2 linked regions of the Polyangium mundeleinium genome follow. The protein of the gene in region 2 interacts with the protein of the main gene of each other region in a pairwise test. Links are inferred from orthologs where the notes say so. Each region holds a gene or a part of one and is shown on either strand. Other genes may lie near its edges.

Region 1 (10,994 bases), 2.6 Mb from region 2 along the record:
GCCCGGCTACGCACACAAGACGCAGAAGGAGCGGCGCTACCCGGTCGTCTACGCGCTCCACGGCTACGGCCAGGAGCCGAAGGATCTCGTCGCGGCGGCGACCTTGATCAAGACGTTCATGAACGCGCCGACGGACAGCGTGGAGAGCCGCTTGCCGAAGATGATCCTCGTCTTCGTCGACGGCCGCTGCCGCGTCGGGCCGGACGGCAAGGCCGAGTGCATCCGCGGCACATTCTTCGGCGAGAGCCCGCTCCAGAGCGGCGCGAAGCTCGAGTCGTGGTGGCTCGAGCTCATGAACCACATCGACGCGAACTACCGGACGATGGGCGAGTCCGAGTCGATGTGGACCGAGTGAATTGACATCCGGCGCTCCGCATCCCAAATGCGGAGCGCTTGTCCCCCGACGATCCCCGTCTCCAGCCGTTCTCGCTCACGCCGATCGGGATCCTGCGCACGCCCTTCCCCGATCGCGTGAGCACGCCACGCCAGCCGCACGCCTCGGAAGGCGCCGAGGGCCGCATCGAGCTCGCGGCCGGCCTCGGACTCGAACACGCGGTGAGTGACCTCGAAGGCTGGGAGTACCTCTGGGTCATCTTCTGCTTCCACCTCAACGCGGGGGTCCGGGGGCAGAGTTCGGCTCCGACGAGCGGAGCCCCCGGCACGTACCACTGGAGGCCCAAGGTGTTGCCCCCGCGCAGCGCCGGCAAACGCCGCGGCGTGCTCGCCACGCGATCGCCGCATCGGCCGAACCCCATCGGCCTCTCGCTCGTGCGGCTCGTCTCGGTCGAGGGGCTCGTGATCCACGTGCGCGACGTCGACATGATCGACGAGAGCCCGGTGCTCGACATCAAGCCCTACATCCCCTACGCGGAGGCGCGCCCCGGCGCGCGCACGGGCTGGCTCGAATCGCTCGCCGGGGAGAACGAGAGCGCGGGCGAGGCCCCCGCGGATCCGGAGCCGGGTTTTTCCGTCACGTGGAGCCCGCACGCCGCGGCGCAGGCCGCATACCTGAAGGACGAACACGGGGTCGACCTCGTCACGCCCGTCACGCGCACGCTGCGCCTCGGCCCGCAGCCGCACCCCTACCGCCGCATCCGCGCGTTGCCCGACGGGACCTTGCGCCTCGCGCACAAGGACTTCCGCGTCAGCTTCCGGGTCGAGCGGCGCGACGTGACGGTCCTGTCGATCGGGACCGGTTACCGCGAGCGGGATCTCGCGCTCTCCGACGATCCGGCGGTCGCCATCCACCGCGCCTTCAACGCCCGCTTTCCTCCGGGCGGGGAACCGGCGGCGTGCTAACGCATCGTCCGATGCGGCCCTACGCTTGTCTCCTCCTGCTCCCCGTCATCGCCTGCGCGAGCGAACCTCCCCCGAAGCCCGTGTACAGCACGGCGGAGACCATGCCGCATGACGAGCTCGTCGCGAGGATGCCCCCCAACCAACCGCATCACGGGCACGGCGGCGGCCATCACGGGCATGGCGGCGGCCATCACGGGCACGGCGGTCCGCTCGTGCATCGCTTCGAGAAGGCCGAGGACTGGGCCAAGGAGTTCGACGATCCGGCGCGCGACGCGTGGCAGAAGCCGGCCGAGGTCGTCGCCGCGATGCGCCTGTCGCCGGGGCTCGTCGTCGCGGACATCGGCGCGGGCACGGGGTACTTCGAGCCGCACCTCTCGCGCGCCGTCGGGCCGAGCGGCAAGGTGTTCGCCCTCGACGTCGAGGCCGACATGGTGCGCTACCTGCGCGAGCGCGTGGGGAAGGAGAAGCTCGACAACGTGGAGGCGCGTCAGGTCGGGCTTTCGGATCCGGGGCTTGGACAGGGCACGGTCGATCGCGTGCTCATCGTCGACACGTGGCACCACATCGATGGCCGAAAGGACTACGCCGCGAAGATCAAGGACGGCCTCAAGCCTGGCGGACTCCTCGTCATCGTCGACTTCACGATGGAGGCCCCGAAGGGCCCGCCGAAGGAGCACCGCATCACGCCGGAGGCGATGATCGCCGAGCTCGAGGCCGCAGGGTTGAAGGGCGAGGTCCTCCAGGAGACCTTGCCCGACCAGTACATCGTGGTCGCGAAAAAGCCCTGACTAGCGCCGACTGCAGGCGAACGTCCACCGCCGCCCCGTCGATCGCTCCGTCGCTGCGAGGGGCACCGTGCCAGCCGGCGACGGTTTGTCTGCGGCGGGCTGCGCCTTCGTTTCCTTGTCGGGCACGAACGTCCCGTCGAGGCGCGCGGCGATTCCCTCCACGCAGGCGGCTCCTGGATCGATGCGCAGCCGCATCTCGATCGAGTCGAGCGCGGCCCGACCGCCGGGGATCTCCACGGCAGGTGACGCGTCGAGCGACGTGTCCATGAGCCAGCCGTCCTGACCTTCCGCGCAGCGCGGCGGCAGCACGCCGCCGAGATCCCGCTTGCCGAGCGCGATCGGCTCGCCCACGGCGCCCGTCTCCGGATCGACCGGGTGCACGTACATCCCGCCGAAGCGATCGCCCGGCTCCGGGATGCTCGTCACGAGCAACCCGAGCCCCGTCCCGAGCGCGCGACGCACGAGCCGCGGCGGCTCCGGCATGGCGTACCGCGAGGGGCTCGGCCGGTAGAACGACGTGACGAGACGCAGGACGCCGAGATCCACGCGGTAGAGCGCGACCGTGTCGTAGGACGCGCCCTGCACGAGCAGGAACCAGCTCTCGCCGAGGCGCACCGCGCCTTGCGGCAGCGGCCTTGCAAACCCCGCCGTGCGCCCCGCCGCGTCTCGCAACAGCAGCACCGGTTGCCCCTCGCTCGCCGCGAGCAACGAGCAGCTCGTGCCCCGGCACACGTGCGCCAGCGCGTGGCGGCCGGTCGGATCGAGGAACGATCCCCACGACGCGAGCGGATACGAGCCGACGCCCATGCCTTCGGCGGTCGAGGTCTCGTCGGGCCAGGGCGGCGCGCTCGTCGCCGTGGATCGAACGCCGCCCGCGGGATCGAAGCGATCGTCGAACCGCACCAGGAAGTGCCCCGTGCGCGCCCAGTCCGAGCCCTTCTTGCCCCAGGCGTACGCGCGCAGGCTCACGAGGTCGTAGGGCGCGCCGTTGTCGATCCCGACCTCGTCCTTCTCCAGCGCAGGCGCGGGTAGGTTGCGGAACGTGCTCCAGGGCGTCTTCTGCGGCTGCGGCGGCGGCCGGCCGAAGCCGCCGAAGCCACCCCCACCAAACCCCCCAAACACGGGCGGCACCGGCGCGGGCGCGGCCTCCTTCTTCGCAGGCTTGTCCGGGAGCGGCTCGGTGACGGGTTTGCCCACGGGCGCGCACGAGACCCGCACCGTCGGCGTCGTCTTCATCGGCACGTAGAGCGCAGGCGGCGCCTCGGCAGCGCCGAGATCCCCCGAGATCGCGGGTTTGCCCCAGCCCACGCGGACCCAGCCCGCGAGCACGCACCCGACGGGCCCGCAGGCGCGCGTCGCGGCGTCGCCCGGCTCGACGTCGTGCTCGGGCAGGTCGAAGACCTTCCACGTCATGCCCCCGTCGATCGACTCCGCCGCGCGCCCGCCCTCGCCCGGCGACAACGCGAACTTGCCCGAGATCACGACGCCGTTCTCGTTGTCGCGCGCCTCGCCCGCGGTCACCGTGCCGTCGAGTTTCACGCGCACGCCGATCACCGGCCCACCCGACTCGACCCAGCCGCCGAGCACGCCGGGCTCGCGCTCCTCGAACCCTTCGAGCCACATCCCGCGCCGGAGCTCGCGCGCCACGCTGCGGGGCTTTTGCGGCAGCACGAGCGGCACGTTCGTCATCTCCGCGCCCTTCAGGATCGTGAGCTGCCCCGTGCTGCCCGTGCGCGGCGGCACGAGGATCGCGACCCGCTCGTCCGAGAGCGCCACGACCCGCTCGACGCCGAGATCGCCCTTCACCCGCACCTCGCGCGTCGCCCCGCTCGCCGCGCGTACGCAGTACACGCGCGTGCCCGCGTCACTCGCCGCGCTCGCGCCGGGAGCGCGCGCCTTCGCGCCTGGCCCTCGTGCCTCGCCTTCGCCGTCCTCGCACGTCCCGCGCACCACGAGCGCGCCCGCGCCGTTCGCCGAGACGAAGCGCGGGCCCTTGAACGAAAGGACCTTCTGCATCGCGAGCGGCGGGACGAACGCGTAGATGTTCGTCGGCCCTTCGCGCTCGCCGCAAACGAACCCGTACGAGGCGCCAAGGCGCACGGCGTGGCAATTCGCTTCGCGCTCGGGGAACGCGGCGAGGTTCAGATCGACGATCGCGGCCGTGTCGAGCGAGACCCGCGCGAGCGCCCCGGCCCGCGCGACGACGGCCGTGCGTGGCGTGTCGGGAAAGCCGTCCTCCACGGCCGCGCGCAGCACCTTCTTCCCGAACGGGCCTTTCGGCGCGCCCGGCGTGGTCGGGTCTCCCTCGTCGTCGGTCGCGACCTGGTTCGCGCGGTACGTCAGGTTGCCGCGCGCATCGAGCACGTACCTGCCGCCCGCGACGAACATCGTCGGCTCGTCGCCCACGACCGAGATCGCCGCGGGGCGCTCCGGGAGCTGCAGCGGCCTCCACGTCGCGCCCGCGTCGAAGGTCGCGAGCACGCCGCGCAGATCCGCGTCGACGACGCCGGTGAACCCGTCGGCGAACGCGAGCCCGCCGTACGCCGCGGCGGGCGGCAGCGGCGCGAGGGATCGCACCTCGCCCGACTCGGCGTCGACCGCGACGAGCTTTCCGTTCGAAGAGAGCCGCAGGTAGAGCCTGTCGAACCCCGGCACGACGTCGCTCGTCGTCGAGGAGAACTGCACGAGCGGCCGGAGCTTTCCGAGCCAGGACGAGGCCCGCCAGAGCTGCGTGCCGCCGCCCGACGTCGCGTGGAAGACGAACCCACCGCCGAGCCGGCTCGGCAGCGCGACGGCGTTCACGTGACCGAGCGGCAAGAGCTCGTTCGCCCGCTCCGTCGTGCCGTCCTCGTGCACGAGGAGCCGCATGCGATCGAGGAGCACGCGCCGCGCGCCGGCCTCGTACGCGACGACCCCGCGCTCGCCGCGCACGTCGGGCAAGAGCCGCGAGGGCGACACCATCGACACGAGTTTTTCCGGGACGGCCGCAGCATTCGTTGCGGGCGCCGTGGCCCCCTGGGCAGCGCTGCCCGAGGCGCCCGATTTGCAGCCTGTCACGGAGAGCGACGTGAGCGGCGCGAGCGCGAGGAGCGCGAGGATGCAACTCGAAGCGCGGGAGGGGCCTCGCATCAAGGACGCATGCTAGCGCGCAGCCCGCCGAGGCGCAGCGTTCTTGCGCGGACCGCGGACCGGGCGCTATAGCGGGCCCATGTCGTGCGTCGTTGCTGTCGTGGGCGCCACGGGCGTGGTGGGGCGGGAGATGTTGCGGACCCTGGAGCTTCGGCGCTTTCCGGCGACCGAAGTGCGCGTCCTCGCCTCGGCGCGCTCCGCAGGAAGCCGCGTCCCCTTCCAGGGCGGCGAGCTCGAAATCCAGGTCGCCCGCGCGGAGGCCTTCGACGGCGTGGACATCGCGCTCTTCAGCGCCGGCGCCGCCGCCTCGCGCGAGCTCGCCCCACTCGCGGCCGCGCGCGGCGCGGTGGTCATCGACAACTCGAGCGCGTGGCGCGCCGATCCCGACTGCCCCCTCGTCGTGCCCGAAGTGAACATGGACGCCGCGAAGAACCGCCCGAAGGGCATCATCGCGAACCCGAACTGCAGCACGATCCAGATGGTCGTCGCGCTCGGGCCGCTCCACGCCGCGGCGAGGCTCAAGCACGTCGTCGTCTCCACGTACCAGGCCGCGAGCGGCAAGGGCCACGCGGCGATGGACGAGCTCATCACGCAAACGCGCGAGCTCGCGGCCGGCGCCGAGCCCACGGCGAGCGTCTTCCCCGGCTCGCTCGCGGGCAACCTCCTCATGGACTGGAAGCCGGGGAGCCTGCCCGACTGGTCCGAGGAGGAGCTCAAAATGGTGCACGAGACGCGCAAGATCCTGGGCGACGCGGAGATCGGCGTGACGCCGACGACGGTGCGCGTGCCGGTCGTCACGAGCCACAGCGAGGCCGTGCACGCGCAGTTCCACCGCCCGATGACGGCGGCCGAGGCGCGCGAATTGCTCCGCGGCGCCCCGGGCGTCCGCCTCTTCGACGAGCCCTACGCGCCGGGCAAGCACCCGCAGCCGCGCGCGGCGACCGGCACGGACGACGTGTTCGTTGGCCGCGTGCGCGACGACCTCGCGGTGCCGGGGGCGCTGAATCTGTGGATCGTCGCGGACAATCTGCGGAAGGGCGCGGCGCTGAACGCGGTGCAGATCGCGGAGCGGCTGCTCGGCTGAGGCGGTGCCCCGCCGCAGCGTAGCGCCGGGGTTTCACCCCGGGCCCGACCAGGGGTTGTCCACCCCTGGACCCGGGACCAGGGCCAGCCCTGGACCGCGGGTGCATCGACCGCAATGCGGTCGATGCAAAGGCGCATCGCGTCGGGGAGCACCCGCCGAAGCGGGTCGTTCCCACCGACGTGCCGTTCGTTCCAACACGCGCGACATCGCTTCCCGCATCCTGAGGTAAAGAAAGCTACAACACACGCCTTCCTTCCTACGGAAGTGCGATTCGCTCCCACGGAAGTGCGGTTCGCTCCTGCGGAAGTGCGATTCGCTCCCACGGAAGTGCGATTCGCTCCTGCGGAAAAGGGATCCGCTCGTGGACCACGCGCGCTTTCTTCCGACACGTCCGCTTTTTCTTCCCGCGAAGCGGCGTGACCTTCCCGCGCGCCTGCCCTCGCTTCCGGCGCGTCTTCCGCGCTCGGGGGAGCGTTTTTCGCGCGGGAGGGCTCGTTCCACGGGCGAGGTGAGCCCCCGCCCCTTGACACCACACCCCGTACAGCCTTCCGATCGCCCAACCGCACGCCGCCAGGCCTCCCCCGCGTATGGCCAAAGACAAGAAGACCCGACACAGCTCGCTCGACCCGGAGGACGTCCTCACAGGTCGCTCACGTCCAGAGGCGCGGGATCTCGTCACGCTCATCCGCGAAGTGAACCCCACCGACCGCGGGCTCGATCGGCGCGAGACGGCGCGGCGTTACGCCCTGAAGAACCGCCTCCAGAGCATGCTCGTCACGCGCTTCCGCGAGGCGATCGAGATCCGCCCCGAGCCCGGCCAGCCCGGCGTCGTCCTCCTCCACCATCGCCCCTCGGGCCTCGACGCCTGCCACGCCGTCATCGCGGAGCTCGACGACGACGCGAGGTCCTTCGTCCAGCACGTGGTCGATACGGCAGCCTCCCCCGCGCCCCTGGCCCCCGAAGCACCACGGAAGACCACGCCGCGACCAAGCGAAGGCAGCCGCCCGAGCGGCGCCCTCCCGGACCTCCTCCGTGCGGCCGAGGAGGCGCTCGCAGAGTACGACTACGAGCTCGCCCGGACACACCTCGAAGAAGCGCTCGCCCAAAGCGGCGGCGACACGCAAGCCGCGATCGCGCTCCTCTCGCTCCTCGTGGCCACGCTCGGCATCGACGCAGAGGCGCTCGCCCTGGAGGCCACGCTCCCCGCGGAGACGCTCACGGATGTCCACGTGCGTCTCCTCCTCGCGCTCGCCGCCGCGAGGCTCGACGAGCGCGCGCGTGCGCTTCGCCTGCTCCCTGCCGCGAACGCAAAGGCCCCCCCGGCGCGCGTCGCCGAGGTCTTCGTGGCACTCGCGAGAAGCGCGCTCACAACGGGAGACCTCGCCTCTGCCGCCGACGACATCACGCGGGCGCGAGCCCTCGACGTGACCCATCCGGAGCTCGTGGGCCTCGCAGACGCGCTCGCGAAGGCGCGCGCCACGACGCGAGGCCCCGCGGAAGCGGAAGCGTCACGGCTCTTCGCGGAGGGGGATCTCCACGGCGCAGAAGAACGCGCCCGCGAGATCCTCGCGCATCACCCGGAGAGCGAGGTCGCCCGGAGGATCCTTCGCGCCGTCGAGGAGCAAAAGAAGCGGGACGAGGCGCGGCGAAAGCTCGACGACGCATGCGACGCGCTCGATCGCGGCGCGCCCCAGCAAGCCGTCGCGCTGCTCGAAGCCGCGAAGGGCCTCGGACTCCCGGAGCATGAAGCGGCGACCGTCGAGCAACGGATCGCCGTGATGCTCGCGGCAGCGCGCGCGCAGGAAGAAGAAGCGCACGCCGCGACGATCGCACGAGCGATCGGCACAGGCGCGATCGCCGAGGGTCTCGCCGCGTACCTCACGTTGCCCGCCCCGGGACGCGGCCGGGTGAAGGCGCTCGCAGGCTCGAAGCTCCTCCCGTGGATGGATGTCGTCGCGCCGCCCGGCGAGGGCGCGAAGGGGAAGCCGGCGGTGGCCGCGATCGTCGCGCTCCACCGCGCCACAGAGCTCGCCGAACGCTCGCCGGAGATGGCGATCGAGCTGCTCGACGCGCACGGAAAAGTTCTGCAGGGCTTCGCACCCGCAGAGGATGTGCGAAAGCGCGCGCAGGCCGCGCTCGCGGACGAACGCCGGCGGGTCGCCACGGGGCGGATCGAGGCGGCTCGGCGGGTGATGGAGGAAGGCGACGTCGCGCAGGCGAACAAGCTCCTCGGCGAGGTGCAACGAAAGGATCTGCCGGAGGACGAGGCCTCGGCCTTCGATCGGTTTCGCGCAGAGGTGCAGCGGAAGCTCGAACGGCAAACCCTCGCCGCCTCGCTCGCGGAGCTCCGGCGCGAGGGGGATGCCCTGCGCGCGCTCGCCGTGTGCGAGGAGCTCGCGGCGCGCGTGGAGGGCGAGGACGTGGCGCGGATCGCGGCCCTGCGCGGGGAGATCCGCGCGGAGGTGCGGCGCCAATTCTCGGTGCAGGTGAAGACGTTCGAGGGAGGCCAAGGACCCGCGGCGGCGCTCCACGACGCACGCATCATCCCTCGGTGGAAGTGGGAGACGATGCTCGTGCGGACGCGTGACGGGCGCGAGGAGGTCGTCCTCATCGTCCCCCAGACGAGAGGCGCGTGGGTCTTCCTCCGCGTGATCGACGCAGCGACGGGCAAGCTCCGGGCGCGCATCACCTTGCGCTCGCCGGATCCGATCGAGCTGTTGGCCGCGGCGCTGCGCGACAGACGCCTGATCCTCGTCGGGCGGCGCGCGAGCCTCCTCGAGATCGACACGGACGACTGGACGGTGGAGCGCTGGTGCCGGAACGTCCTCTGCAACGGCACCGCGGTGACGTTCCAGCAAGACAACATCCTCGAGCTCACCTTGCCCCAGGTGCACGTCGAGGAGGCGCTCATCACCCCGGAGGGTCGCTGGCTCTGGATCAACACGATGGCGAGCGGCAGCATTCGCCGGATCCTCTCGGTGTTCGACCTCGAGGATCTGCGGCTCGTGCGCGAGATCCGCGAGCATCGTTCCGAGCGCGTCTCCTCTGGCGGCATCCCCGGTCTGAAGACGCCGCGCGTGGTCGTCTCCGAGAGCAGCGAGAAGGAGGACAAGGGCCGGACGTGCTTCTACAGCTCCCGCGGGGCGCCGTCCGGCGACCCCACGTTCCCGACCGACGCGCTCTCCGCCAGGGCGGTCGTCGCCTGCCCGGACGGTGAGCGGATCCTGGGCATCACCAGCGACCCCGAGGGCCCGATGGATCCTCACGCCGCGTGGTGGGGGTTCGTCGAGATCGACGCGCGAGGCGTGCGGCCCCTGCGCCTCTTCGAAGGCGTGACGGCCGTCTACGAGGTGACGGCGATCGGGAGCCTCGACGCGAAGATGTGTTTCGTGCTCTTCGATCTCAAAGACGACGGCCCCCTGCTCTTTGGCCTCCGCGACGAAGAAGAGGGACTCGCGATCACGTACCGCGTACGCGTGCCTCGGCGCTCGCTCCTCGCGGGGACCGCGGACGGTCGCCGCGCGGCGCTCGTCGTGCTGCACGACGGCCACCACGAGATCGTGCCGCTCGGCCCGGAGCCGCCGAGGGCGGCCGAGGGCCCTATCGTCGCGCCGTTCACGATCCCGACCTTGCCGAGGGGCTCCTTGCACACGCGGCACCTCGACTGCCACCAGCCCGCGGGGGAAAACCTCACGGCCGCGATCAAGGAAGAGCGCGTGCTCCGGCGGGAGGGGAGACAAGGGCTCAAGCGGCGCCTGGAGTGGGCGCGGCGAAAGGCGGGCCCGGACGAGATCCTCGCGTTCGAGCACGCGCTCAAGCGGCTCCATGACATGGAGACGGCCGGGTACGTGAACAAGATCGCGTGCGAACGGTTCCCCGATCATCCGAGGATCCGGCTTTCGTATACCCGCACGCTCGGCTCCCTGGGGCAGTGGCGCGAGATCGTGGAGCACCTCGCGGACATCGATCCCTCGCGGCTCCGCGAGCCCTCGGACGTAAAGCACTTCCACCACATGCGCGGGATCGCGCTGATGATGCTGGACAAGCCCGAGGCGGCGCTCGTCGAGCTCGAGCGCTCAGCCGCTTGCAAGGAAGGCGCGTGCGAGCCTGAAGAGATCCTTCCCCTCTGCGTGCCGCTCTCGGACGAAGAAAGGTCGTGGACGCCCGAGCAAGCCGTAAAGCGGGACTACCTGCGTATCGTCGTCACCGCGGACGAGGCGCTCGCGCGAGGGGACGCAGCCGCGGCGCAGCGGATCCTCGACGTTCCCCTCCTATGGGAAGCCAACGAGATCCAGAGCATGGCGCGGCTGTCGGAGGCGTGTCTACGGGCGGAGGAGGGCCAAACGCCCATGGTTCGGTTCCGCAAGGCCCTCGCGCTGCTGTCCTTCTGCGAGCTGTTCGACGCGCGCGGCACCCTGAACCGCCGCGAGATGCCGCTGCCGCGCGCGACGTGGGACGCCGAGCGCCTGTCAGCCCTCGCGGCGAAGGCGCGCGCGTGGGTGGAAGAAGCGCTCCGGCTGCCGGCCTGAGATCACCACGGGAACCACTCCCCCGGGATCGTCTGCCACGCCGTCGGCCGCCGCGGATCTCCCTCCGGCATCACGAGCGATCCGACGAAGTCCGCATGCTCGTACACGCTCCCGATCGACCGGGAGATCCCGTCGAGATCCGCCTCGTCCACGACGCCGTTGCTC
Region 2 (10,983 bases):
TTCCTGGAGGCTTGAGAGATGTTCGGTCTGAGCGGCAAGGTCGCGCTCGTGACGGGCGCTTCACGGGGAATTGGTCGCGCGACGGCGGAGGCGCTCGCAGCGCAAGGCGCGTACGTCGTTGTCAACTACGTGCGCGGTGAGGAGGAGGCGCGTCGCGTCGTGCAGGCGATCGAGGAGCGCGGAGGCAAGGCCGAGGCGCTCGGCTTCGACGTGGCCGACATGCAGGCCACCGACGAGGCGATCGCGGCGCTGGCGAAGCGGCTCGGCCGCCTCGACATCCTCGTGGCGAACGCGGGCATCGCCGTCGACAATCTCGTCCTGCGCGTGAAGGAAGAGGAGATCGATCGCGTCTTCGCGGTGAACGTGAAGGGCGCGATCGGCTGCGCGCGCGCGGTCATCAAGCCGATGATGCGCGCCCGCACGGGCCGCATCGTGTTTCTGTCGAGTATCGTCGGTGAGATGGGCAATGCCGGGCAGGCGGTCTACGCCGCGTCGAAGGCCGCGCTCCTCGGCCTCTCGAAGACGCTCGCGCGCGAGTACGCTTCACGCAGCATCACGGTGAACGTGGTCGCGCCCGGCTTCATCGACACCGACATGACCTCGTCGCTCGGGGCCGAGGTGAAGGAAGGCATGCTGAAGGCCATTCCGCTCGGTCGCACCGGAAAGCCGGAAGAGGTCGCTGCCGCGGTGGCCTTCCTCTGCTCGGATGCTGCTTCTTACATCACGGGCGAGACCATCCGCGTAAACGGCGGCATGTACATGTAAAAAGCGTTTCGCACGCCACGAAGGTGGTGCAAAAGCTCGAACGATGGGTTAGGAGGGGACCGCTTTTTCCCGGAGGACGCCATGGCGGAAGGTCGCGACATCTCGGCCGAGGTCAAACGGATCATCAAGGAACAGCTCGACGTCGACGAGAAGGACATCAAGCCCGAGTCGACGTTCATCGACGACCTGGGCGCAGATTCGCTCGGCCTCGTGGAGCTCGTGCTCGCCTTCGAAGAGGCGTTCGAGATCGACATCCCGGACGAGGACACGGAGAAGATCCGGTCCGTGCAGGATGCGATCGACTACATCAATTCGCACATCAAGAAGTAGCGCCCGAGAGCCCTAGCGAGGGCCTCGTCCCCGGTCCATCCTGGGCGAAGCGAGTATGGAACGCGTCGTCATCACCGGCATCGGTCTCGTCACCCCGAACGGCATCGGCACCGTGGAGACGTGGCGCTCCGTGCTCGCGGCAGAGTCCGGGATCGGGCCTATCACCCTCTTCGATGCGTCGCAGTACTCGACGCGCATCGCGGGCGAGGTGAAGGGGTTTGCTGCGGAAGACTTCATCCCCAAAAAGAAGGTCCGCGAGATGGGCCGCTTCGCCCATCTCTCGGTCGCGGCCTCGCAGCTCTGCCTGAAAGACGCGGGGATCGAGTTCACCGACGAGGAGCGCGAGACGTGCGGCACGTTCATCGGCGTCGGCCTCGGCGGACTCGAGAACCTGTACCAGTACGCGCAGACGCTGCTCGAAAAGGGGCCCTCGAAGGTCAGCCCTTACTTCATCCCGCAGGTCATCGCGAACCTCGCCGCCGGCCAGGTCGCGATGGCCCTCGACCTCAAAGGGCCGAGCTACTGCAACACGAGCGCGTGCGCGTCGAGCGCCCATTCGATCGGCGAAGCCTTCGAGTGGATCCGCCGCGGCCGCACGCACCTCATGGTCGCAGGCGGCACGGAGGCGACGATCACGGGCCTCGCCGCCGCGGGCTTCGGCGCGATGTTCGCGCTCTCGCGGCGCAACGACGAGCCCACGCGGGCGAGCCGGCCGTGGGACAAGGGCCGCGACGGGTTTGTCATGGGCGAGGGCGCCGCAACGCTCATGCTCGAGTCGCTGTCGCACGCGAAGCGCCGCGGCGCGAAGATCTACGGCGAGGTGACCGGCTATGGCGCCACGTGCGACGCGTACCACCTGACGAAGCCCGCGCCGGAAGGCGAGGGCGCGCAGCGCGCGATGAAGCAAGCGCTCGTGGACGCAAAGCTCGCGTCGACGGACATCGAGTACATCAACGCGCACGGCACCTCGACGCCGCACGGCGACCTCGAGGAGGCGCGCGCGATCGTAAAAGTGTTCGGCGAGCACGCGACCGGGCATGGGCTTTGGGTGAGCTCGACGAAGTCCGTGACGGGGCACCTGCTCGGCGGCGCGGGCGCGGTCGAGGCGGCTCTCTCCGTGCTCGCGCTCCAAGATGGCAAGGTCCCTCCCACGGCAAACCTCGAGGAGCAGGATCCCGAGTGCGTGCTCGACTGCGTCCCGCTCGTCGCGCGGGATCGCCGTCTTCGGAACGTCATGTCGAACTCGTTCGGGTTCGGGGGCACCAACGTTGCGCTCGTGTTCTCCCGCTTCGAGGGCTAGGCGATGAGGTGCCCGTTCTGCGGGCACCTCGAGGACAAGGTCGTCGAGTCCCGCGCGCCCGGGTCGGGTGATGTCGTGCGCAGGCGCCGCGAGTGCGCCGCTTGTGGTCGTCGATTCACGACGTACGAGCGCGTCGAGGACGTCCTGCCGACCGTCGTGAAAAAAGACGGCCGGCGTGAACCGTTCGATCGCGCCAAGCTGATGCGAGGTCTCCGGACCGCCTGCAACAAGCGGCCGGTCTCGGTGGACCGGCTGGAGGTCGTGGTGGACGCGATCGAGCGCGAGGTGCAGGAGTCCGAGCGGCGCGAGGTGACGAGCGCGGAGCTCGGCGAGCGGGTGATGAACCACCTCCGCGACCTCGACGAGGTCGCCTACGTCCGTTTCGCCAGCGTCTACCGCTCCTTCCGGGACGTGGACGAGTTCCTCCGCGAGCTTGGCAAGCTTGTGAAGGCGAAGGGCCCCTAGTAGATCCGGGCTGACCCATGACCACTGTCCCCGACTCCGATTTCGATCTCGCCACGATGCGCCTCGCGCTCGAGGAGGCGAGGAAGTCCCAGCCCTCGCCGAATCCGCCGGTCGGGGCCGCGGTCGTCAGCGAAGCGGGGGAGGTCGTCGCGACGTCGTACCACGTGCGTGCCGGGGAAGAGCACGCCGAGACCGCAGCGCTGCGCCGCGCCGGTGAGGCCGCGCGTGGCGGCACGTTGTTCGTCACGCTCGAGCCCTGCAACCATCACGGCCGCACGCCGCCTTGCGTCGACAACATCCTGCGGGCGGGCATCCGCCGCGTGGTCATCGGTTGCCTCGATCCAAACCCGAACGTCGAGGGCGGGGGCGCGGCGCGGCTCACGGAGGCGGGCGTCACGGTCGACGTCGGCGTTGCGGGCGCCGAGGCGCGCACGCTCATCGCGCCGTGGGCGAAGTTCATCACGACGGGCATGCCCTACGTGTCGCTCAAGCTCGCGCTCTCGCTCGACGGGCGCATCGCGACCCGCAGCGGCGCCTCCAAGTGGGTCACGGGCCCCGAGGCGCGCGCGAAGGTCCAGGAGCTTCGCGCGCAGCACGACGTCGTTGGCGTCGGCATCGGGACGGCGCTCGCGGACGATCCGCGCCTCACGGTGCGCACGCCCGGGCTCGCCGAGCAAGGGCGTTGCCCGACGCGCGCGGTCTTCGACACGCACCTGCGCTTGCCGCTGCACAGCCGGCTCGTGCAGACCGCGCGCGAGGTGCCGACGTGGGTGCTCACGGGCGAGGACGCGCCCGGGGCGAACGAGCAGGCGCTCGCCGATGCAGGCTGCGTGGTGCTGCGCGTGCCGAACTCCGCGGAGGGCCGCGTGGAGGTGTCGGCGGCGCTGCGCGTCCTCGCGGCGCAGGGCGTGGTGTCGATGCTCGTGGAAGGCGGCGCCGAGCTCGCGGGCAGCCTGCTCGCGGCGCGGCTCGCGGACGAACTGCACGCGTTCATCGCGCCCATCTTGCTCGGGCCGCGCGGCCGTCCTGGTGCGGTTGATTGGGCGGGTCCGGACACGCCGAGTGAGGCGCCGCGGATCGTCGATCCTCGCTGGGCGCTCTGCGGCCGCGACGCGTATGTCAGCGGGCCGCTCTCGTTTCCTCGTTGACGCGTTGACTCGTTGCGCGGTGAGCCCCCCTCACCCTCGAACCCCTCTCCCGGCGGGAGAGGGGAAGTGACGTGACGTCAGCTCGTCGCGTCGGCGCGCTTCTGCATCTTGCGCTGGATGATGCGCTTCTTCAGCATGCCCACGCGATCGATCATCAGCACGCCGTCGAGGTGATCGTTCTCGTGCTGGATCGCCACCGCGAGCAGGCCATCGGCCGTGAGCTCGAACGTCTTGCCGTCGCGGCCCTGGGCGCGCACGCGGACCTCGGTCGCGCGCTTGATCTCCTCGCTCACGCCGGGGAACGACAGGCATCCCTCGGCGCCCACCTCTTCGCCGTCCTTCGACAGGATCTCCGGGTTGACGAAGACCATGAGGTTGCTCGGCTCATCCTCGGCGGCGATGTCGATGATGAAGATCCGGTGCGGCTCGCCGATCTGCGTCGCCGCGAGGCCCACACCCGGCGCGGCGTACATGGTCTCGGCCATGTCGTCGATGAGTCGCTCGAGCTCGGGCGTGATGCGCTCGACCGGCAGGGCCTTCTGGCGAAGGCGAGGGTCGGGATAATGCAGGATGGTGCGGATGGCCATGATCGCTTCTCGTTGCCCTTCGAACCGCCCCTGCCGCTACGTCACCAGCGGCAGGACAGCGCATACAAGGTAGCCTAGTCGAACCTCGTCGTCCTGCCGAGACTCGTCAAGACGCGCTCGGCCCGCCGATGCTTTACTTCGCGCGTCGGAAGATCGCCGGATCGACCGGCGTCCCCCGCGCTGCCAGATCCTCCACGAGCGCCGGCACCACGCCCGTCGGGTGCAGGCTGCCCTCGATCGCCCCGCCCGCGGCGGTCCGTTCGATCAGGAACGTGAAGACGTCCCGCGCCACGAGCGCGCCGCCTTCCACCCGCAGATCCGCGACCCGCATGAGCCGCGCGCGACCGTCGCGCAGCCGGGCCACTTCGAGCACGAGATCGAACGCGCTCGCCAGCGCTTCCCGCGCTGCTTCCACGGTCGTGCCGGGGCGCGCCGTCACGAGATCGGCCGTGAGCCGAGCGAGGGCATGGCGCAACGTCGGCGCGCGTGTCGCCGCGAGCACGCTGCCTGCGCCTTCGCCGAGGGCACCGACGAGCTCGGAGGCCGCGGGGCCGGCGAGCGCGCCGATCACGATGCGATCGGGACGCATCCGCGTGGCCACCCGCGACGCGTTTGCCGCCGCATCTGCGCTCGGGCCGAGCGCGATGGGCAGCGCGTTCGTGTGGTTCACGGGGATCTCGTCGTCGTCTTGCAGCGAGACGACACGCTCCTCCGCGCCGAAGCTCTGCGCGAGCGCTGCGACGAGCGAGCCGTGTCCCGAGCCCATCGGGCCCGCCACGAGCACGTTCGCGCGCCCGGCCATGCTTTGCGACAGCAGCGTTGCCACGGCCCGCGAGAGCAGCCCCGCGCGCACGAGATCCTCCAGCGTGCTCGCCTCGATCCGCTGCGGCTTGCGCAGCACGACGAGCAGCCCCTTCGCGCCTGGCGCGGCCGCGACCCCGAGGATCCGAACGCCCTCCGGCGCGACCACGTCGACCGCGCCGGAGCCTTCGAAGGGCGCGCCTGCGCGGACGAGGAGCCGCCCGAGCGCCCGCGCTGCGGCCTCCTCGCTCGTGAACGGCATCTCGCCTGTCGGCGTCCTGCGGCTCTTGCGGAATGCGACGAGCCGCGTGTTTCCCTGAACGTGGATCTCCACCACGTCGTCGTCGGCGAGCAGCGGGCCGATCGCGCCGAGCTCCAGGAGCTCGCGCCGCGCATCCACGGCGAGCTGCTCGATGCCCACGCCATCCGGCACGAGGCCCGCGGTCTTCATCACCGCCACGCGCTCCTCGATCGCCGCCGTGATCATCGTCGCGAACGTCGACGAGACGGCCGCGCCTGCGGCGAGCGGGGCGAGATCGATCCCCTCGGCCACGCGCTCCACGAGGGTCACGAGCGCGGCGCGGTGCGCGGCCGTGGGGCCCGGCGTCGGCTCCGAGTTCGTGCGATTTGCCGGGGACGGAGGCACCGCCGTCGGACCGGGCGGGACCGCGTGCCGCGGCGGGAACGCCTGCGCGAAGGCTGGCGGGAAGGGGCTTTGGGGCGGCGCGGGGATGCTCGACGCCGTCGGCCGCGGGCCTGCGCTCAGCGTCGGCGGGCCGGCGGCGGTATGCGGCGGCAGCGGCGACAGCGCGGTCGGCGAGAGCATCGAGGAGCCGCTTGGCTTCGTGCTTTGCGTCGGCCGGGGCACGCGCGGCGGGGCCGGCACGGGGACCGGCGCCTCGTCGGGATCATTCTCGAGCGGGAAGTGGCTGACCACGTCGGCCACTTGCTCGCCGGTGAGCACGTTGTCGCGGGGTTTGGCAGGGACGGCCGAGGGTGGACCGCCGGGCGACGAGAGCGGGCCGTCCATCGAGCCCATCTCGGGCATCGCGTTGAACTCGCCGCTCGGAATGCGCCCGCCGGCGAGCTGCGCGCCGGGGCCCGCCTCGACGCGCAGGACGAAGTCGCCGATGTAGATCTTGTCGCCCTCGCGGACGATCGTCGCCTGCCCGATCTTGCGGCCGTTGACGTACGTGCCGTTCGTGCTCTTCAGGTCGGTGACGATGAAGCGACCGTCACGCAGGACCAGGCGCGCGTGCCGCTTCGACACGTTGCCTTTCGGCAGCATGAGGTCGTTGCCTTGCACGCGGCCGACGTTGATCTCCGCGCGATCGAAGGCTTCTCGGCGCTCGGCGCCGCCCTTCTCGCTGATGATGACCGAGAAAATCATTCCGCTCGGGCGGCCTTGCGGGATGGATCCCGGGCCACGCCCGGCAATACGAGCAAGCCCCGAGGAGCCTGTCAACGAAGAGGGGACGATCGCGCGTAGGCGGGGCGGATCAGCGCGGCTTGCGGGCGGAAGCGGACGAAGGCGGGAGGGAGCTCGGCTCGCCGTTTTCGCGCCGGTCCTTCATGTCCCCGGCGACGAGGGAGAGCAGCTCGCCGGCGACCGACATCACGTCCTCCTCGGCGAGACCTCCCTGGCGCATTTCGCGGTAGATGGTCTTTGCGAGGATGCGGAGCGCCCGCGGATCGCGGGAGGCGTGTTCATAAGGGCGGGGACGCTGCGTCGCGTCACCACTCCTCTCGGAAGCGGCGCCCGTGATCTCGGCTTTGGGGGTGGGGAACTCCATGCCGGTCGCCCCTTGCGATGGTCGTGCCGAAGCAAGGGGCACCGATTTTCGGTCATTTCCCGGTCATATTTTTCTCGGGAAGCGAACGCCTTTACGCATGTGCGTCACGCGCGGCGCGTTTTTGATTTCGCAGTGTGCGTCAGGCGCGGGAGGTGTGCCTGCGTGCATCCGACGGGTGGCACTCCGCTTGACGGTCGGACGAGCGGACGTCTACCTTGGCGCCGCTCGACCGGGGGCGCGTGCGCTGGATACGCGCGGAATCGTGGGGATCGACGGCGATCGGCGAGCAGACCGTGAAGTTGGAGGAGTTATGGCAGTAGGTAAAGTCAAGTGGTTCAATGACGAGAAGGGCTGGGGATTCATCAAGCAGGACACGGGCCCCGACGTCTTCGTCCACTACTCGCAGATCCAGCAACCGGACGCGGGTCGGAAGCGCCTCTTCGAGGATGAGACGGTCGAGTTCGAGATCAAGGAAGGCCCCAAGGGCCTGCAGGCCATCAACGTGATGCGCCTCGCCTCGCCCGCGTGAGCTGAGCGGATCGTCCACCCGGCGCCTCGGACACTCGAACCGTCCGCAGGCGCCGGGGTCGCTTCTGGCTTCCCTCCTACGCCTCTCGCCCTGCCTATCCCTTCGGAATCGGCACTTCGGAGAACGTCTTCGTCACGGGATCGAGCTTGCACGAGGTGATCGCTCCGATCGCCCCGGAGGCGTCGTCGATCTCGTACAGGTTGAAGCCCGCCATGCGCTCGTCGCTCTCGTGCAGGAGCGACGCGCTCGTCGCGCCGACCACGTCGATGTGGCCCCGCGCCGTCGGCAGCGTGCGGTGGATCCGCCGGTGCAGGTGGCCATGCAGGAGCAGGCCTCGCTCGACCTCGCGCAAAAGCTCCGCCTCTTCCTTGGCGTCGTAGAGCCCTTCGAGCAGCGTCTTCGCGAGCCGCGGCGGGTTGTGCCACGGGTGGTGCTGGAGCAGGATCGGCGTGCGTGAGCGCACCTCGGGGTGGGAGAGCACCCGCGCGAGGGCGCCCCGCTGCTTCGGGCGCAGCGCGCCGGCGGCGACGAGCGGCGGCCTCGGCACGGCCGTCGACAGGCCGATGAGCGCGACCGGGCCGCGCAGGCGCACGAAGGGGAAGGGGCCCGGGATCTCGGGCAGATCGGTCCCGAGGTAGGGCTCGAAGTACCGGAAGAAGCGCTTTCCGCGGAAGGCGCCGCGCGTGTAGCTGTCGTGGTTGCCCGGGACCATGCTGATCTGCTCGGGCGAGAGGCCGAGGTCCTGCTCGACGAGCTTCTTCGCGAGCTCGAACTCGACCTCGAGGGCGAGGTTCGTGACGTCGCCCGTGATGACCACGTGGTCGACGCCGAGCTTCCGGATCTCCGCGGCGACGGCCTCGACGGCGAAGGGCTTGTGGACCGACTTGCGGTGGAAGCGCAGGTTCATGTAGCCCGTGATGCGCTTGTTGAAGAGGCGCATCGGCACCGCGCCTTCGAGCGAGAGCAGGTGCAGATCCGAGAGGTGGGCGATCTTCACGCGCCCACTATGATCTCGCCGGGCGCCCTTCGCTACGCGTCGCGGGCACAACGGAACCCGCGCCAGGGCCTGCGCATGGACGGCAGGTCGTGCTGCCGCGACGCCGCGCGCAAGAACGGCCGTCCATGCACGTAGCCGCCCCCCCGCAGGACCCGCTCCTCCCCCGACGACGGGCCGCGCGGGTTCATCACGCTCCCCTCCTGGTACCGGGGGGCGTAATAATCCGCGACCCATTCTTCGACGTTTCCCGCCATGTCCGCGAATCCGTCCGGCGTCCGGCCGTCCGGGAACGAGCCCGCGGGGGCGAGCTCCAGGAAGCCGTCGGTGGGGTCGAGCTCGTCCCAGGAGAGCTTGCCGTGGTTCACGATCACGCCGTTCCAGAGGTTGCCCCACGGGTAGCGCCGGCCTCGCGCGCCCCGCGCCGCGCGCTCCCACTCCGCCTCGGTCGGCAGCCGCCCGCCCGCCCACGTGCAAAAGGCGACGGCGTCGCCATAGCTCACCATCACCACCGGCAGCTCCGGCCGATCGAAGCGCGCTGCCCCCGAGGCGTACGGCGGCTCCAGGCAATGGCCCGCGGCCACGCAGCGGCGGTAACGCGCGACCGTGACCTCGGTTCGATCGATCCAGACGTCCGAGAGGTAGACCTCGTGGGGCGGGTATTCATCGCCGAAGATCTGCTCGGGGCACTCGCGGCCCATCGGCTCCAGGGTGCAGAGGGTCTGCGCGTGCGCGACCTCGGAGGGCGTCGAGCCCATGGTGAACGTCCCCTCGCGGAGGAGGAAGGCCTCGGGCGCGGGGTTTTGCAGGGTGACGATGCCGGCCTTCGTGTTCGCTTGTGGCGCGGGGGCCGAGGGCGCCTCGGGGGGAGGCGGAGGCCGGGCGGCCCCGCCGGACGGGGCGAGCACGAGGAGCGCGAGGGTGGCGACCGTCGCGGGGCGCATCGAAGAGAGGCGTAGCACCGGACGCGCCGATCGCCCGCGCGGACGCTCAGAGGGGGTTCCGCAGGCGTCGCGAGCGGCTCGATGCTAGGGAGGCCGAGCGAGGCGTACACTGTACGTCGAGCGAGGCCGACCGACGCGTCGAGCCGCGCAGCAGCCTGCGGAACACCCTCTCAGGGCGCGAGCTTGGCGAGGGCGAGATCCGCGGCGCCGCCCGAGAGCGGGCCCTGACCGAAATCGACCACGCCCGAGGTCTGCGCGGTGACGAAGATGCGGCCGGCGGCGTCGGTGGTGATCGCGGTGATGATCTGGTCGTCCTTGTCGCCGAAGGGCGTGGCTGAGATGACGCTGCCCGACGTGTCGTACCGCGCGACGAACGCGTCGGAGGAGGACGCGCCCCCCTGCGCGTTGAGCGAGATCCCGCCGAAATTCGCGTCTTTCACGAATCCGCCCCCGACGATGTAGCGGCCCCCGGCGCCAATGGCCACGCCGCCGGCGCTGTCGGCCTTCGAGCCGCCCATGAGGAAGCTCCGCACGTGCCCGCCGCTCGGCGAGAGCTCCAGCAGGAAGACGTCGAGGTTCTGCGCGGTGAGCGCATTGCCGCCGAAATCCACGGTCCCGCGCACGATCCCGCTCACGACCGCGTTGCCCATGGCGTTCATGCGCACGGCGTAGCCGCGCTGCGGATCCATGTCGCCGAATCGCCGCGCGTAGCTGACGCCGCCCGTCGGATCGAGCTTGGCGACGAACAGATCGAAGCCGCCCGCGCTCGTGAGCTTCGTCTCGCCGAAGGTCATGCTCCCGCGGAAATCCCCGGTGATCACGGCATTGCCGCCCGCGTCGACCGCGATCGCGCGGCCGTTTTGCTCCTCGCCGTCGCCATAACGCTGGGCGCGCACGGGTTTGCCGCTGCTATCGAGCGTCAGCACGAAGACATCGAAGCTCCCCTCGCTCTCGAGCAGCCCGGTGCCGAAATCGACGCCGCCGGAGAAGCTCCCCGTGACGAGGATCTCGCCGGTCTTCGTGACGGCGACGCCGCGCGCGACCTGGTCCTCGCTGTTGCCGAAACGCCGGCTCCAGAGGTGATCGCCGTCGGTGCCGTCGTACTTGGCGACGAAGACGTCGTAGCCGCCCTCGCTCTGGAGCGTGTTGCCGCCGCCGACGCTCATCTGCCCGAGGAACTCGCCGATCACGACGATGTTGCCTTGCGGGTCCTCGGCGACGCTCCACACGGCCTGATCCTCGGCGCCGCCGAGCCTGCGGCTCCAGATGTGCTCCCCCGAGGCGCCGTCGAGCTTGGCGATGAACCCGTCGTAGCCGCCCGAGCTCG

Evidence for each region.
Region 1: the proteins of def (region 2) and POL67_RS20430 interact in binary tests that used the Escherichia coli proteins (3 or more experiments, as listed by UniProt). The link is inferred for Polyangium mundeleinium from one-to-one orthologs.

Annotation. Positions count from the first base shown.
Region 1 is NZ_JAQNDO010000001.1:5,098,913-5,109,906, reverse strand. The notes cover bases 4,425-7,297. They hold POL67_RS20430 (aspartate-semialdehyde dehydrogenase), read left to right. Parts: upstream 4,425-5,295; coding sequence 5,296-6,300; downstream 6,301-7,297. Other genes in these bases: POL67_RS20425 (ATP-binding protein), read left to right, coding at 6,888-7,297; POL67_RS20435 (hypothetical protein), read right to left, coding at 4,425-5,216. Outside these bases: POL67_RS20450 (alpha/beta hydrolase), read left to right, coding at 1-355; tsaA (tRNA (N6-threonylcarbamoyladenosine(37)-N6)-methyltransferase TrmO), read left to right, coding at 394-1,299; POL67_RS20440 (methyltransferase domain-containing protein), read left to right, coding at 1,311-2,087; more of POL67_RS20435, read right to left, coding at 2,088-4,424; more of POL67_RS20425, read left to right, coding at 7,298-10,829; POL67_RS20420 (hypothetical protein), read right to left, coding at 10,832-10,994.
Region 2 is NZ_JAQNDO010000001.1:7,674,558-7,685,540, reverse strand. What follows is about bases 2,841-5,702. They hold def (peptide deformylase), read right to left. Parts: upstream 4,596-5,702; coding sequence 4,086-4,595; downstream 2,841-4,085. Other genes in these bases: POL67_RS30540 (ATPase, T2SS/T4P/T4SS family), read right to left, coding at 4,729-5,702; ribD (bifunctional diaminohydroxyphosphoribosylaminopyrimidine deaminase/5-amino-6-(5-phosphoribosylamino)uracil reductase RibD), read left to right, coding at 2,878-4,008; nrdR (transcriptional regulator NrdR), read left to right, coding at 2,841-2,860. In the rest of the region: fabD (ACP S-malonyltransferase), read left to right, coding at 1-15; fabG (3-oxoacyl-[acyl-carrier-protein] reductase), read left to right, coding at 19-765; acpP (acyl carrier protein), read left to right, coding at 847-1,095; fabF (beta-ketoacyl-ACP synthase II), read left to right, coding at 1,151-2,395; more of nrdR, read left to right, coding at 2,399-2,840; more of POL67_RS30540, read right to left, coding at 5,703-6,786; POL67_RS30535 (hypothetical protein), read right to left, coding at 6,896-7,189; POL67_RS30530 (cold-shock protein), read left to right, coding at 7,500-7,718; POL67_RS30525 (metallophosphoesterase family protein), read right to left, coding at 7,813-8,715; POL67_RS30520 (formylglycine-generating enzyme family protein), read right to left, coding at 8,748-9,656; POL67_RS30515 (PQQ-binding-like beta-propeller repeat protein), read right to left, coding at 9,827-10,983. UniProt on the Escherichia coli protein: Removes the formyl group from the N-terminal Met of newly synthesized proteins. Requires at least a dipeptide for an efficient rate of reaction. N-terminal L-methionine is a prerequisite for activity but the enzyme has broad specificity at other positions.